Regions from separate parts of the Streptomyces diversicolor genome, predicted to be linked through region 2. Evidence: riboswitches for the same ligand, from Rfam matches in the RefSeq annotation. Region 2 holds a riboswitch; the other holds the start of a gene.
What was found. Region 2 has a riboswitch for ZMP and ZTP ahead of AC27LF_RS20670 (bifunctional 5,10-methylenetetrahydrofolate dehydrogenase/5,10-methenyltetrahydrofolate cyclohydrolase). Riboswitches for the same ligand answer to the same signal wherever they lie in the genome.
Positions count from the first base shown of each region.

Region 1 (7,389 bases), on a different contig from region 2:
CCACACACCGTCCACCCCCTGCTCGTAGAGCGCGAACCCGGTGCAGGGCCACTCCGCCTCGAACCCGGCCAGCTCCCGGAACGCCCGGTCCATCGCCGCGTCGTCGATGCCGTGCGCCACGGTGACGTGCGGGTGGTACGGGAACTGGAGTTCGCGGGCCAGCGGCCCCGACCCGTCGCGCACCCGCTTCTGCAGCCAGGAACAGGACTCCGCGCCCTGGACGACCTGGACGTAGACCACCGGCGACAGCGGCCGGAACGTGCCGGTGCCGGACAGCCGCATCGGGAACGGCCGGCCGGCCGCGGCGACCCGCGTCAGATGCGCCTCGACGGCCGGCAGCGCGAACTCGTCCACCTCCGTCGGCGGCAGCAGCGTGACGTGCGTGGGGATGCCGTGAGCCGCGGCGTCGCCGAAGCCCGCGCGCCGCTCCTGGAGCAGGCTGCCGTGAGGCTCCGGGACCGCGATCGACACGCCGATCGTTACGGTCCCCACGTCGTCTCCTGTCGTCGTCTCGGCTGGGTTGCCGGATTCGTACTCAGCCGTCCGGCTATCGACTGTACGGCCACGGCTGTGCCCTGGGCAGGCGCAGCCGAAGTGATGTGCGGCGCTCTGCCCGAAGGCCCGTGTGCGGTGGTGCGCCTCAGTGCTTCGCGGGCAGGAAGCCCACCCGGTCGTAGGCGCGGGCCAGGGTCTCCGCGGCGACGGCGCGCGCCTTCTCCGCGCCCTTGGCAAGGATGGAGTCAAGCGTCTCGGGGTCGTCCAGGTACTGCTGGGTGCGCTCCCTGAACGGCGTCACGAACTCCACCATGACCTCGGCGAGGTCGGTCTTGAGCGCCCCGTACCCCTTGCCCTCGTACTTCGCCTCCAGCTCGGCCACGCCCGTGCCGGTGAGCGTCGAGTAGATCGTGAGCAGGTTGCTCACGCCCGGCTTGTTCTCGACGTCGTAGCGGACGACCGTGCCGGTGTCGGTGACCGCGCTCTTGACCTTCTTGGCGGTGGCCTTGGGATCGTCGAGGAGGTTGATGAGGCCCTTCGGTGTGGAGGCCGACTTGCTCATCTTGACGGACGGTTCCTGAAGGTCGTAGATCTTCGCCGTCTCCTTCAGGATGTACGGCTTCGGCACGGTGAAGGTCTCCCCGAAACGGCCGTTGAAACGCGTGGCGAGGTCACGGGTCAGCTCGACGTGCTGGCGCTGGTCCTCGCCGACCGGGACCTCGTTGGCCTGGTAGAGCAGGATGTCGGCGACCTGGAGGATCGGGTAGGTGAACAGGCCGACGGAGGCGCGGTCGGCACCGTGCCTGGCGGACTTGTCCTTGAACTGGGTCATGCGGGATGCCTCGCCGAAGCCGGTGAGGCAGTTCATGACCCACGCGAGCTGGGCGTGCTCGGGGACGTGGCTCTGGACGAAGAGCGTGCAGCGCTCCGGGTCGAGGCCGGCCGCGAGGAGCTGGGCGGTGGCGAGCCGGGTGTTCGCGCGCAGCTCCTTCGGGTCCTGCGGGACCGTGATCGCGTGCAGGTCGACAACCATGTAGAACGCGTCGTGGGACTCCTGCAGGGCCACCCACTGACGAACGGCGCCGAGGTAGTTGCCGAGGTGGAACGAGCCTGCGGTGGGCTGGATTCCGGAGAGCACGCGGGGACTGTCTGAAGCCATGTTCACCATTCTCTCAGGTGTCGCGGCCCGATCCCGAACCGATCGGAAACGGGTGGGAACCGATTCGTCTCCGGCGGTGTATCAAGAGCGTGAGGACGCGGGAGGGGGGCCGCATCGTCGATGAGGCCGCGGTGATCGCACGTGTACGCGCCGGAGAGCCGGAGGCGTACGCGGAGCTGGTGCGGGCCCACACGGGCATCGCCCTGCGGGCGGCGGCGGCACTCGGGGCGGGTGCGGACGCGGAGGACGTGGTGCAGCAGGCGTTCGTCAAGGCGTACTGCGCGCTGGGCCGTTTCAAGGACGGCGCGGCGTTCAGGCCCTGGCTGCTGTCGATCGTGGCGAATGAGACGAGGAACACAGTGCGGGCGGCGGCGCGGCAGCGCACGCTCGCCGGCCGGGAGGCGGCCTTCGTGGAGGCCGAGCCGCTGATACCGGAGACGGCTGACCCGGCGGTCGCCACGCTCCGCACGGAGCGCCGGGCGGCGCTCCTGGCCGCCCTGGACCAGCTGAGCGAGGAGCACCGTCTGGTCGTCACCTACCGCTATCTCCTGGAAATGGACGAGTCGGAGACCGCCCAGGCCCTCGGCTGGCCCCGGGGGACGGTGAAGTCCCGGCTGAACCGCGCCCTGCGGAAGCTGGGCCGGCTGCTGCCGGAATGCGAGCCCGGGGAAGGGGGGGAGGAGCGTGACTGAGCGGTACGACGGCGAGGACGGGCGAGCCTTCGGGGACGCCCGGGGCCGGGGCCTGCGCGGGAGGGGTCCGCGTGGCCGGGACCCGCGTGGGCGGGACCGCGGACGGTCCGGCGGGTCGGCCGCCGCCCGGCTGCCGAAGGAGCTGCGGGCACTGGGCCGGTCACTGGGCGCGCCCGGCGGCGACGGCGGTGACGGTGCCGCGGGGACGATCGACTCCGAGACGATGGCCGAGCGGGTGCTCGGGCAGATACTGGCCGAGCGGCTGCCGGTCCCGGTGGCCGAGCCCGCGGGTGCGAGGGGGCGGCTGCGCGCGGTCCGGCGCTGGACGCGGCTGCGGTGGCGTTCGCTGACGGCGGCGCTGTGCGGTCTGCTGGCGGTGCTCGCGCTCACGCCCCCGGTGCGGGCGGCGGTCTACGACTGGTTCGGCTTCGGCGGCGTCGAGGTGCGCTACGACCCGTCGGCGGTGCCCTCCCCCGGTTCCGAGGTGCCGGGCTGCGGCCGCTCCCTGTCTCTCGGGCAGGCGAGGCAGCGGGCCGGGTTCGAGCCGCTGGTGCCCAGTGCGCTCGGGGTGCCGGACTCGGTGACCGTGACCGGCGGGCCGGGCCGGCGGCCGGTGCTCGGCATGTGCTGGCGTGAGCGGGGTCATGTCGTCCGGCTCGACGCGTTCCCGGCGAGCCTGGACGCCGGCTTCTCCAAGACCGTGCGCGAGCGACCGGAGTGGATCGATCTGCGTCCGGCTTCGTCGGCGCAGGACATGCCCGACTACGCGCTGTGGTTCCCGCTGCCGCATCTGCTGAAGTTCTGGCTGGTGGACGCCGATGGCGACCGCTATCGGCGTCAGGTGCGCACGGCGGGGCCGACCCTGCTGTGGATCCACCACGCGGGGGCGGACGCCGGGACGGGCCCCGGCGGGGCCGAGGGCGGGGGCGGGGCCGACGGGGCCGAGGGCGGGGCAGGTGGCGCGCGGGACGGGGCGGTGACGCTGCGTCTGGAGGGCGTGGAGTCGCGGGCGAGGGCGGTGCGGATCGCGAGGTCGCTCGTGCCGATGTCCGGGCTGTCGGCCGGGCAGGTCGAGCCGCGCGAGTCCGAGGGCTCCGCGGCGCCCTCGGCATCGGGATCCTCGAAATAGTGCGTGCGGAAGGGGAACCCCGGCGGGTCGGGCGGTGTACCAGTAGTGACACGCGGCTCGCGGGCGGGCCGCAGGGCTTTGACCGGCAGGGGGATCGGATGGCGAGAGGCAGGGTTCGTGAACTGACGGCGCTGAGCGGGATGGTGGCCGTCCTGCTCGGGCTGTTGTTGTGGGGAGCGTCGACCGCGGCGGCGGGCGGTCCGACCAGCGTGCTGGTGACCTCGCCCCAGAGCGGGGAAACCGCCGCGCGGTACTTCTCGGACGAGGAATACGGACAACTCCAGCGGCTGCTGGGCCCGGAGAACCGGGGATCGCGCGAGACACCGCCGGAGGCGGAGCCGGACTCCGGCCGTCAGATCAATGTGACCTGGCTGGCGCACGACATATGGCCCTGGCGCATGGACCGGGTCTTCCCCACGGACTCCAAGTCGGGGACGGTCTGGATCCACACGGCCGCCAATGTGTCCAAATCGCTGAACGGCTACTGGCACCGCGCCGAACACCCCGGCCAACTGCGCGCCCTGCTCGGGAAGTTGGGCGTGCTGAGCAACAAGAACAGCCAGGCGGGCTACACCGGCATCTTCCCGGGCCCATGGGAGTCGGAGAGCCCCGGCACGGCGGACCGGACCGAGGAGTCGACCACCACGGTCTCGATCAACACCGGGGAGGACGGCACGGATTGGTGGTGGGCGATACCGGGCGCGGCTGGGGGTGCCGCTCTTGCACTGGTGCTGCGGTCCCTGGTGCCACGGCTGGCACCGGCCCTGCGGCGCGGTGACCGGGAGCCGGGACCCAGGCAGGAACTGCGGGACATGTGAAAGCGCACGCGGGCACGGCCCCGGACCGGTCGCGGCGCCAGCTCCCCATACCGCCGTCCGGCGGCCCGGCGCCGGGCCGGACCGCCGTGGGAGGAACCACGAAGGGAGCTGATCGGCCCCCGGGCGACAGGAGACTCCCGGCCGGCATGGGGACTCCCGGCGCCCGGTTCTCGGGCGGAGGTCAGCCGAGGTCGACCTGCGGGTACAGCGGGAACCCGGCCACGAGGTCGGAGGCGCGGTGCGAGATCTCGTCCGCGATCTTCGGGTCGAGGACGTGCTGGGCCTTGGACGGGGTGCCCTTGCTCGTGGTGCCGGGTTCGGCGGTGGTCAGAACGCGGTCGATGAGGCCGGCGACCTCGTCCATCTCGGCGGTGCCCAGGCCACGCGTGGTCAGGGCGGGGGTACCGATGCGGATGCCGGAGGTGTACCAGGCGCCGTTGGGGTCGGCCGGGATCGCGTTGCGGTTGGTGACGATGCCGGACTCCAGCAGTGCGGCCTCGGCCTGGCGGCCGGTGAGGCCGTAGGAGGCGGCGACGTCGATCAGGTTGAGATGGTTGTCGCTGCCGCCGGTGACCAGGGTGGCGCCCCGGCTCATCAGGCCCTCGGCCAGCGCCCGGGAGTTGTCGACGATCCGCTGGGCGTAGTCCCGGAAGGAGGGCCGGCGGGCCTCGGCGAGGGCCACGGCCTTGGCCGCCATGACATGCGGCAGGGGGCCGCCGAGCACCATCGGGCAGCCGCGGTCGACCTGGTCCTTGAGGGAGTCGTCGCACAGGACCATGCCGCCGCGCGGCCCGCGCAGCGACTTGTGCGTGGTGGTGGTGACGATCTGGGCGTGCGGGACCGGATCGAAGTCCCCGGTGAGGACCTTGCCGGCGACGAGACCGGCGAAGTGGGCCATGTCCACCATGAGCGTGGCACCGACCTCGTCGGCGATCTCCCGCATGATCCGGAAGTTCACGAGACGGGGGTAGGCGGAGTATCCGGCGACGATGATCAGCGGCTTGAACTCGCGGGCGGAGGCGCGTAGGGCCTCGTAGTCGATGAGGCCGGTGGCCGGGTCGGTGCCGTAGGAACGCTGGTCGAACATCTTGCCGGAGATGTTCGGGCGGAAGCCGTGGGTGAGGTGGCCACCGGCGTCCAGGGACATGCCGAGCATGCGCTGGTTGCCGAAGGACTGACGGAGTTCGGCCCAGTCCGCCTCGGAGAGGTCGTTGATCTGGCGGACGCCGGCCTTCTCCAGGGCGGGTGCCTCGACGCGCTGTGCCAGGACGGCCCAGAAGGCGACGAGGTTGGCGTCGATGCCGGAGTGCGGCTGGACATAGGCGTGACGGGCGCCGAACAGCTCCTTGGCGTGCTCCGCGGCGATCGACTCCACGGTGTCGACATTGCGGCAGCCGGCGTAGAAGCGGCGGCCGATGGTGCCCTCGGCGTACTTGTCGCTGAGCCAGTTGCCCATCGCCAGGAGGGTGGCCGGGGAGGCGTAGTTCTCGGAGGCGATCAGCTTCAGCATCTCGCGCTGGTCGGTGACCTCCTGGCCGATGGCGTCGGCCACGCGCGGTTCGACGGCACGGATGACATCGAGGGCGGCACGGAAGGCGGTGGACTCGGCGGAGAGAGACGAAGAGAGAGAAGAGGAGGAAGAGGAGGCAGAGGAGAGGGGGGACAGGGGCTGCTCTGGCATGGGGACCTCCGGACGGCGTACGTACAGCGTTCACGGCTCGGCCCAGGCGCACGGCACTCGAAGTGGCTGGGCCGCTCCCCGATGGTCCATCCCATCCCAGCGCGCCAGTCACGGCCCGCCGTCAGCCTACCGGGCGCGTCGGACGGGCACGCGTGGCGGTGGTCGCATGTTGCTGACGGCTCCGGGAGCGCCCCGGGCGCGAGGATGGAAGAGGGGGACGAATCCGACACTCTGGCCCACTGGAGTTCCCGTGAACGCTACGGAGCGGCTCATCGCCGCCGCCGACGCCCACAGTGCGCACACCTACCGCCCGCTGCCGGTGGTCGTGGCCACCGCGGACGGGGCCTGGATGACGGATGTCGAGGGCCGGCGTTATCTCGATCTGCTGGCCGGCTACTCCGCGCTGAACTTCGGGCACGGTCACCGGCGGCTGGTGGCGGCGGCCAAGGCCCAGCTGGACCGGGTGACGCTGACGTCGCGGGCGTTCCACCACGACCGGTTCGCCGCGTTCTGCGCCGAGCTGGCCGAGCTGTGCGGCATGGAGCTGGTGCTGCCGATGAACACCGGAGTGGAGGCGGTGGAAACCGCGGTGAAGACGGCCCGCAAGTGGGGCTACCGGGTGAAGGGGGTGCCCGCCGAGATGGCGAAGATCGTGGTCGCGGGGGGCAACTTCCACGGCCGTACGACGACGGTCATCAGCTTCTCCACGGAACCGGAGGCACGGGCGGACTTCGGGCCGTACACGCCGGGCTTCGAGATCGTGCCGTACGGGGACCTGACCGCGATGCGGGCGGCGCTCACCGAGAACACGGTCGGGGTGCTGCTGGAGCCGATCCAGGGCGAGGCGGGTGTGATCGTGCCGCCGGCCGGTTATCTGCCGGCGGTGCGGGAGCTGACCCGGGAGCGGAACGTGCTGTTCATCGCGGATGAGATCCAGTCGGGGCTGGGCCGGACCGGGCGGACCTTCGCGTGCGAGCACGAGGGGGTGATGCCGGATGTGTATCTGCTGGGGAAGGCGCTGGGCGGCGGGATCGTGCCGGTGTCGGCGGTGGTGTCGGGCGCGGAGGTGCTGGGGGTGTTCCGGCCGGGTCAGCACGGGTCGACGTTCGGCGGTAATCCGCTGGCCTGCGCGGTGGCGCTGGAGGTGATCGCGATGCTGCGGTCGGGCGAGTACCAGGCGCGCGCGGCGGAGCTGGGCGGGCATCTGCACCGTGAACTGGGCGCGCTGCTCGGCACCGGCGCGGTGACGGCGGTGCGCGGGCGCGGACTGTGGGCGGGGGTCGATGTGGCGCCGGCGCTCGGCACGGGACGGCAGGTCTCGGAGCGGCTGATGGACCGTGGCGTGCTGGTGAAAGACGCACACGGCCCGACGATCCGGATCGCGCCGCCCCTGGTGATCGAGAAGGAGGATCTGG
Region 1 is NZ_BAAJXA010000014.1:105,757-113,145, reverse strand. It holds gene AC27LF_RS18500 (2'-5' RNA ligase family protein) at 1-492, opposite strand, end outside; gene trpS (tryptophan--tRNA ligase) at 641-1,654, opposite strand; gene AC27LF_RS18490 (RNA polymerase sigma factor) at 1,786-2,346, shown strand; gene AC27LF_RS18485 (hypothetical protein) at 2,399-3,475, shown strand; gene AC27LF_RS18480 (hypothetical protein) at 3,574-4,293, shown strand; gene AC27LF_RS18475 (glycine hydroxymethyltransferase) at 4,475-5,974, opposite strand; ZMP/ZTP riboswitch at 6,008-6,096, opposite strand; gene rocD (ornithine--oxo-acid transaminase) at 6,225-7,389, shown strand, end outside.
Region 1: another riboswitch for ZMP and ZTP. It lies ahead of AC27LF_RS18475 (glycine hydroxymethyltransferase); the one in region 2 lies ahead of AC27LF_RS20670 (bifunctional 5,10-methylenetetrahydrofolate dehydrogenase/5,10-methenyltetrahydrofolate cyclohydrolase).

Region 2 (7,389 bases):
TTCTTGGTGTTGCCGCGCCAGTTCTTGAGGTCGGCGTTCCGGTGGGCGATGTTCCAGTCGCCGCAGACGACGACCTCACGGCCGTCGGCGGCGGCGCGGGCGCGCAGCTCGTTCAGGTAGGCGAGGAACTCGTCCATGAAGCGGACCTTCTCGTCCTGCCGTTCGGTGCCCACCTCCCCGGAGGGCAGGTAGAGGGAGGCGACGGTGACCCCGGGCAGGTCGGCCTCGACGTACCGCCCGCTCGCGTCGAACTCCGCCGAACCGAAACCGACCTGGACCCGGTCCGGTTCGCGCCGGGTGTACAGGGAGACGCCCGCGCGCCCCTTGGCGGCGGCCGGGGCGTGCACGACATGCCAGCCGTCCGGCTGCCGCACGCCCTCGGGCAGTTGCCGCGGCTCGGCGCGCACCTCCTGAAGACAGAGCACGTCCGCGGGGGTTGTGGCGAGCCACGCCACGAAGCCCTTCTTCGCCGCGGCCCGCAGCCCGTTCACATTCACCGAGGTCACTGTCAGCACCAGGGCACGATACCGGCACACTGGACGAGGTCCCGTTCCGCCCTCTGCATAGAAGTACGATGCCCAGCATGAATATACGTCGCGTTCCCTTCGACCACCCCGACGCCGTCAAGCTCAACGACGAGGTCCAGGCCGAGTACCACCTGCGCTACGGCGACGGCGGCGACGCCACGGTCCTGGACGCGTCGGACTTCACCCCGCCGAGGGGCGTGTACCTGATCGCCTACGACGAGAACGACCGGCCCGTGGCCACCGGCGGCTGGCGCAGCCAGGACGAGAACGGCGAGGGCAACGAGGACGGCGACGCCGAACTCAAGCGCATGTTCGTGATCGAGCAGATGCGCGGACGCGGCCTGGCCCGCCGCCTGCTGGCCGCCCTGGAGGAGGACGCGCGCGCCGCCGGCCGCATCCGCATGGTCCTGGAGACAGGCACCAAGCAGCCGGAGGCCATCGCCCTGTACGTCTCCAGCGGCTACGAGCCGTGCACCAAGTTCGGCTACTACCGCCACTACGAGTCGAGCCTCTGCTACGCGAAAGCCCTCTAGCCGCACAAAAGCCCCAGCCGACACCGCCGACTGGGGCTTCATGCCCCGCCGACTCCCTCGGCAACAGCGCCTCTGCCGCCCAGTTGCTCATCGCCTGGCAGCACACCGCCGAGGTCTACTCCGACCCCGAACTGCTGGCCGCACCGACCAGGGATCACGGCGAAGATGACGGACCCGTACCGGACCCGCGGGGCGTCGCATGCCCCCGGGCCGCGCCGACCGCGCCGCACCCCGAACGGGCTCAGACAAGTTGAGGATGGTGTCAGCGTCCGGGGACTCCGAGTTGCCTCGCGGCAGCGTCGACGGTCTGTGCCAGCAGGACGGCGATGGTCATCGGGCCGACCCCGCCGGGAACAGGGGTGATCAAGCGGGCGCGGGTGTGGGCGGTGCCGAAGTCCACGTCGCCGATGTTGCCGGGGGTGTACCCGGCGTCGATCACTACCGCGCCGGGTTTGATGTCTTCTCCGCGGATCAGTCGGGGCCGTCCCACGGCCGCGATCACGATGTCCGCTTCCCGGACGACTGCGGACAGGTCCGTGGTGCGGGAGTGGCAGTACGTCACCGTGGCGTCCTTGGCGAGCATGAGCATCCCGACCGGTTTACCGAGGATCGCGCTGCGGCCGACAACGACGGCGTGCCGGCCCGCGGGATCGACGTTGTACTCGTCCAGCAGCCGCATGATGCCGCCGGGCGTGCACGATACGAAGCCGGGTAGCCCGAAGCTCATCGCGCCGAAGGAGTGCATCGTGACGCCGTCGACGTCCTTTTCCGGGGCGATGGCCTCGAACGCCGCGCGCTCGTCGATGTGCTCACCGGCAGGGTGCTGCAACAGGATGCCGTGCACCCCGGGGTCCTGGGACAGGGCGGCGAGCGTGTCGACCAGTTCGGCGGTTGTGGTGGTGGCGGGCAGAGGGACATGGCGGGAGGTGATGCCGGCCTTCGCGCAGCGGGCCCGCTTCATGCGGACGTACGTCACGGACGCTGGGTCCTCACCCACCAGGACAGTCGCCAGGCACGGCGCCACGCTGGTGCGCCGTGAGATCTGCGCCGCACGGGCGGTGGTCTCCTCGATGATGCGCCGGGCGAGTCCGGTGCCGTTCATGAGCTGGGCCGTCTGTGTCGGGGACATGGTCGCCTCCCAGGCGTCGTTGACCACTCGCCCAGGCGCACGGCATCGACCGATTCGTCAGACCGCTCCCCGGTGGTGCTCCACCTCAGCGCCAGTCACGGCCCACCCCGCACTGTAGGGGACGCGAGTGGATTCGGCGGGCCGGCAGCCGCTGGGCGCAATCGTCAAGGGAGGGGGCCCGCCTGTTGTGAGACGCGAGACGCTGAGATTCCGGGGTCCGACGAACTCGACATCGGCAACCCCAAACGCCCCCGTCCACCACCCCGGACAGGCTCGAACAGACGCCAGAAACGACAAAGATCCCTGCCGATCATGAAGATCGGCGGGATCTCGTCAACCGTCCCTGAGCGAACTCAAGAACAGTCGTGCGTGGACCTGAGGGGATTTGAACCCCTGGCCCCCTCGATGCGAACGAGGTGCGCTACCGGACTGCGCCACAGGCCCTTGCAACGAGTGAAACCTTAGCATCCCCCTCGGGCTGCTTGGAAATCCGTTCCCCGACTGGTCAGCGGCCGGGTTTCCGGGCGGCCCGGGAACGGTTTCCCGGACCGCCCGAGGACCGCCGTCACTCGTTGGCGGCGCGCGGCCGGTCGCCGTCCTCGTACTGGTCGAACAGCGGGGTGCGTCCGCGCTCGCGCGCCCGGCGGGCGGAGGCGGCCCGGCGGGCGTCCGTGCGTCCGTCCGCCGCCGGCTTGTCCTCCCCGGCGTGCGCCTCCTCCGCCGTGCCGCCGGGCGCGGACGCGGGCGCGGCCTGCTCCGGCTCCCGCTCGGGGACCACGGAGCTGGAGCGCGCGGAGCTCCAGGCGTCGGGCGCCGCCAGGTCCACATCGGACGTGGCCCGGGGCGCGACCGGCGCGGTCACATACGTGGGCAGCGGCACCGGCACCGGGTCCCAGCTGTCGCCGTGCCCGGGGCGGCGCTGCCGCTCGCGCTGCTGGTCGACCCACTCGGCGTGGTCGGTCTGCTCGACGAGGGCGCGCCGGTCGGCGGCGAGTGCGGAGAGCCCGGGGTCGGTCTCCGGTTCTGGTCCCTCGTCCGGTTCGTCGGCGGTGGCGCCCGGGTCCAGGGGCGCGCGCCGGCGCGGCTGGCGCTCCCTGAGCCGCTGCGCCGCGGCCTCGGCTCGGCGCCGGTCCATCTGATAGGCGAACCGGCGGCGTTCCTGGGTGCGCAGATACGCGATGTACACGCTGAGCATGACGGCGGGCACGCCGGGCGCCCACAGGAAGGCGAGCCCGCCGACGGCGGCCACGATCGCGCCGAGCGTGAAGGCGAGGAAGAGCATCACCGTGGTGCGCCGACGACGCGCGAGCACCTTCGAGCGCCGGGCGCGCGCCGCGGCGGCCTGCGCCGAGGGGGCACGCCGCGCGGCCGGGACGCCCTGCTGTGCGGGCGCCGACGAGGACTTGGCCGCCGGTGCGGAAGGGGAGTTGGCCGCGGGGGCGGACGCCGGGGCCGTGGCCGCCGGCGCGGACGGCGACTTGGCCGCGGGGGCGGACACCTCCGGTTCGGCCTGCGCGCGCGCCTGACGGCGCGGAGGCATGGCGAAGGCCCGGACGTCCACCGAGTCGGTGACGGCGCCAGGTGCGTCGGTGTCGGGCTCCCCCTCGCGGGCGGAGCGCGACCGCAGGTCCTTGGCGTATCGGCGCTCCATCCCCGCCCGTCCGGACAGCAGCCGGATGGCGGTGCTGAAGCGTTCCGTCGGACGGGCCTCGTTCAGCTCGTCCTGCCTACGGAGCCACATCGGCACCAAGTAGGCGGCCCAGGCCCCGACGATGACTGCGTAGATGAGGCCGCTGCTGCTCACGCCTCACACCGTAGAGGGGTTTGCGTGAGGCCATCTGCCAATTGGGCCGGTGTGTCGCACGATCCAGCTGATATTTCCAGCTTTTTTTGCGACCGATGCGATCAGCGGACCGCCGTTGCCGCCAATTCAATGCCCGGAGTCGGTCATCCGCCGATCAATTTCGAACATGTATTCAATTTCCGGGCTACCCGGGATTCCCCGGGGTGTTCTGGGTGTTCTGCGGATTCCGCGGGGCGCTCGGGCCGTTCGGCGCGCTCCCGTCGTCCGTCGTGCGCCGTGCTCGTGTCCGCTGCCAGCGGCCGAACAGCCCTTCGGGCACCTCTTCCGCCGTGAGCGCGAAGACGAGGTGGTCGCGCCAGGCGCCGTCGATGTGCAGATAACGCGGCCGCAGCCCCTCCTCACGGAATCCGAGTTTCTCCACGACCCGGCGGCTGGGCCGGTTCTCCGGGCGAATGCAGACCTCGATGCGGTGCAGGCCGACGGTGCGGAAACAGTGGTCCACCACGAGCGCCACGGCCGTCGGCATCACTCCGCGGCCGGCCACCGCCTCGTCCACCCAGTAACCGATGTGTCCCGAGCACATGGACCCCCAGGTGATCCCGGCGACCGTCAACTGTCCCACCAGACGGCCCTGGTACTCGATGACGAAGGGCAGCATCCGGCCCGCGTTCGCCTCGGAGCGCAGATGCCGGACCATCTGGCGGTAGGTCGGCCGGTGGGTGATCGGCCCGCTGGGCGTGGGCGGCGGAATGGTCGCCTCCCAGGGGCGCAGCCAGTCCCGGTTGCGCCGATTCACCTCGCGCCAGGTCCGCTGGTCGCGCAGCCTTATCGGCCGGAGGACGACATCGCCGTCTGCCAGCACCGCGGGCCAGGATGGGCTGTTCAGCTCGCACCCCCGTGTCTGGAACGGCCGTGTCCGGCCGGCCGGGGCGCCGCCTCCTGCCGGGGGTGGTCGCCGCCGCGGATCTGGTCGACGGCGTGGACGAGCAGCGGCTCAAGGACGGACAGACCGTCCTTCACCCCGCCGCTGGACCCGGGCAGGTTGACGATCAGTGTCCGGCCCGCCACTCCTGCCAGTCCACGGGAGAGCGCCGCGGTCGGCACCTTCGCGCGGCCGAACGCCCGCACGGCCTCCGCGATGCCCGGCACCTCGAAGTCGATGACCTCGCGGGTGGCCTCGGGGGTGCGGTCGGTGGGCGAGATGCCGGTGCCCCCGGTGGTGACGACGACGTCGTAGCCCGCGTCGACCGCGGCGCGCAGGGCGGCGGCCACCGGGTCCCCGTCGGGGACCACCTGCGGGCCCTCGACGGCGAAGCCGAGGCCCTTCAGTGCGTCGGCGACCAGCGGGCCGCCCTTGTCCTCGTAGACGCCGGCCGCGGCGCGGTTGGAGGCCGTGACGACCAGCGCGCGGTAGGCCCCGGCGGTCACGACCTGCTCCAGTCGCCCGACTTGCCGCCCGTCTTCTCCTCCACCCGCACGTCCGTGATGACCGCTCCCTTGTCGACCGCCTTGACCATGTCGATCACGGTGAGGGCGGCCACCGACACCGCGGTGAGGGCTTCCATCTCGACGCCCGTGCGGTCCGTCGTCTTCACGGTGGCCACGATCTCTACGGCGTCGTCCGCGACCGACAGGTCCAGTTTCACACCGGACACCGACAGCGGATGGCACAGCGGGATCAGGTCCGGGGTGCGTTTGGCGCCCATGATGCCGGCGATGCGCGCGGTGGCCAGGGCGTCGCCCTTGGGGACTCCCTCACCGCGCAGCAGCTCGATCACCCGGGGCGAGACGAGGACGCGGCCGCTGGCGCGGGCGGTGCGCGCGGTCACGTCCTTCCCGGATACGTCGACCATGCGGGCCGCGCCCGCGTCGTCGATGTGCGTCAGTCGGTCCTGCGTACTCATGGTGTGTGGCGCTCCCGGTCGGGACCCGTCGCGGTGCGGCGCACGGGTGTGTCGTGCGCGACACGGTACCGCCAACTCGGGGCACGCACCGGAGCAGGACCGGCTCCCGGGACCGCCCGCCCGTACGGCGGCGAACTGGCCACGGGACTGCCCAGGCCGAGCGGCACGGGGTTGGTTGCGGAACCACCCGGCCCAGCGGTACCGGGGTGACCACGGGACCGCCCGGGCCGAGCGATACCGAGCTGCTCATGCACCATCCGGACCGAGCGATACCGAGCTGGTCACGGGACCCTCCGGGCCGAGCGATACCGAGGCGGTCACGGGACCGCCGGGCCCGGCGCTTCCAGGGTGCCGGGGTGCTCAGCCGAGTCGGATCACCTCGACCTCGGTGCCGGGTTCGACGGACTCCGCTTCCTCGGGGATGACGATCAGCGCGTCGGCGTGCGCCAGGGCCGCGACCAGATGGGATCCGGCGCCGCCCACCGGCGTCACCTTGCCGTCGGCGTACGTGCCCCGGAGGAACTGTCTGCGGCCCTTGGGGGAGCTGAGCGCCGCATCGGCCGTGAGGGTCGCCCGGATCCGGGGCCGGTGGACGTCGGGCAGCCCCATGAGGGTGCGGATGGCGGGGCGGACGAACACCTCGAAGGAGACGTACGACGACACGGGGTTGCCGGGCAGGGCCAGCAGCGGCGTGTGGTCGGGGCCGACGGTGCCGAAGCCCTGGGGCTTGCCGGGCTGCATGGCCAGCTTGCGGAACTCGACGCCGCCACCCGCCTCGTCCGCGTCGCCGACGTCCGACAGCGCCTCCTTGACGACGTCGTACGCCCCGACGCTGACGCCGCCCGTGGTGACCAGCAGGTCGGCGCGGACCAGCTGGTCCTCGATCGCGGAGCGCAGCGTCTCGGCGTCGTCGGCGACGGCGCCCACCCGGTAGGCGATGGCGCCGGCATCACGGGCGGCGGCGGTCAGGGCGAAGCTGTTGGAGTCGTAGATCTGGCCGCCGCCGAGCGGTTCGTCGGGCTGGACGAGTTCGCTGCCGGTGGACAGGACCACCACACGCGGGCGCGGGTGGACGCGTACGGTGCCGCGGCCGATGGCGGCCAGCAGCGCGATCTGCGACGGGCCGAGGACCGTGCCGGCCGCGAGGGCGCGGTCACCGGCCCGTACGTCGCTGCCCTCGGCGCGCACATGCGCGCGTGGCTCGGCGGAGCGGTGCACGCGCACATGCCCGGTGGCGCCCTCCGGGGCCAGGCCGTGGGCGCGCATCCCGGTCACCGGGCCCTCGCCGAGGCCACCGTCGGTCCACTCCACGGGGACGACGGCCTCCGCGCCGGGCGGCAGCGGGGCGCCGGTCATGATGCGGGCAGCCTGGCCGGGACCGATCCGGACGGGATCGGCCGCGCCGGCGGCGACGTCCCCGACGACCTCCAGGACGGCCGGGAACTCCTCGCTCGCGCCCGCGACGTCCGTGACCCGCACCGCGTACCCGTCC
Region 2 is NZ_BAAJXA010000016.1:161,894-169,282, forward strand. It holds gene AC27LF_RS20660 (exodeoxyribonuclease III) at 1-515, opposite strand, end outside; gene AC27LF_RS20665 (GNAT family N-acetyltransferase) at 584-1,060, shown strand; gene AC27LF_RS20670 (bifunctional 5,10-methylenetetrahydrofolate dehydrogenase/5,10-methenyltetrahydrofolate cyclohydrolase) at 1,323-2,189, opposite strand; ZMP/ZTP riboswitch at 2,212-2,298, opposite strand; tRNA gene AC27LF_RS20675 (tRNA-Ala) at 2,560-2,633, opposite strand; gene sepX (divisome protein SepX/GlpR) at 2,755-3,993, opposite strand; gene AC27LF_RS20685 (GNAT family N-acetyltransferase) at 4,178-4,855, opposite strand; gene AC27LF_RS20690 (MogA/MoaB family molybdenum cofactor biosynthesis protein) at 4,876-5,421, opposite strand; gene moaC (cyclic pyranopterin monophosphate synthase MoaC) at 5,418-5,897, opposite strand; gene glp (molybdotransferase-like divisome protein Glp) at 6,258-7,389, opposite strand, start outside.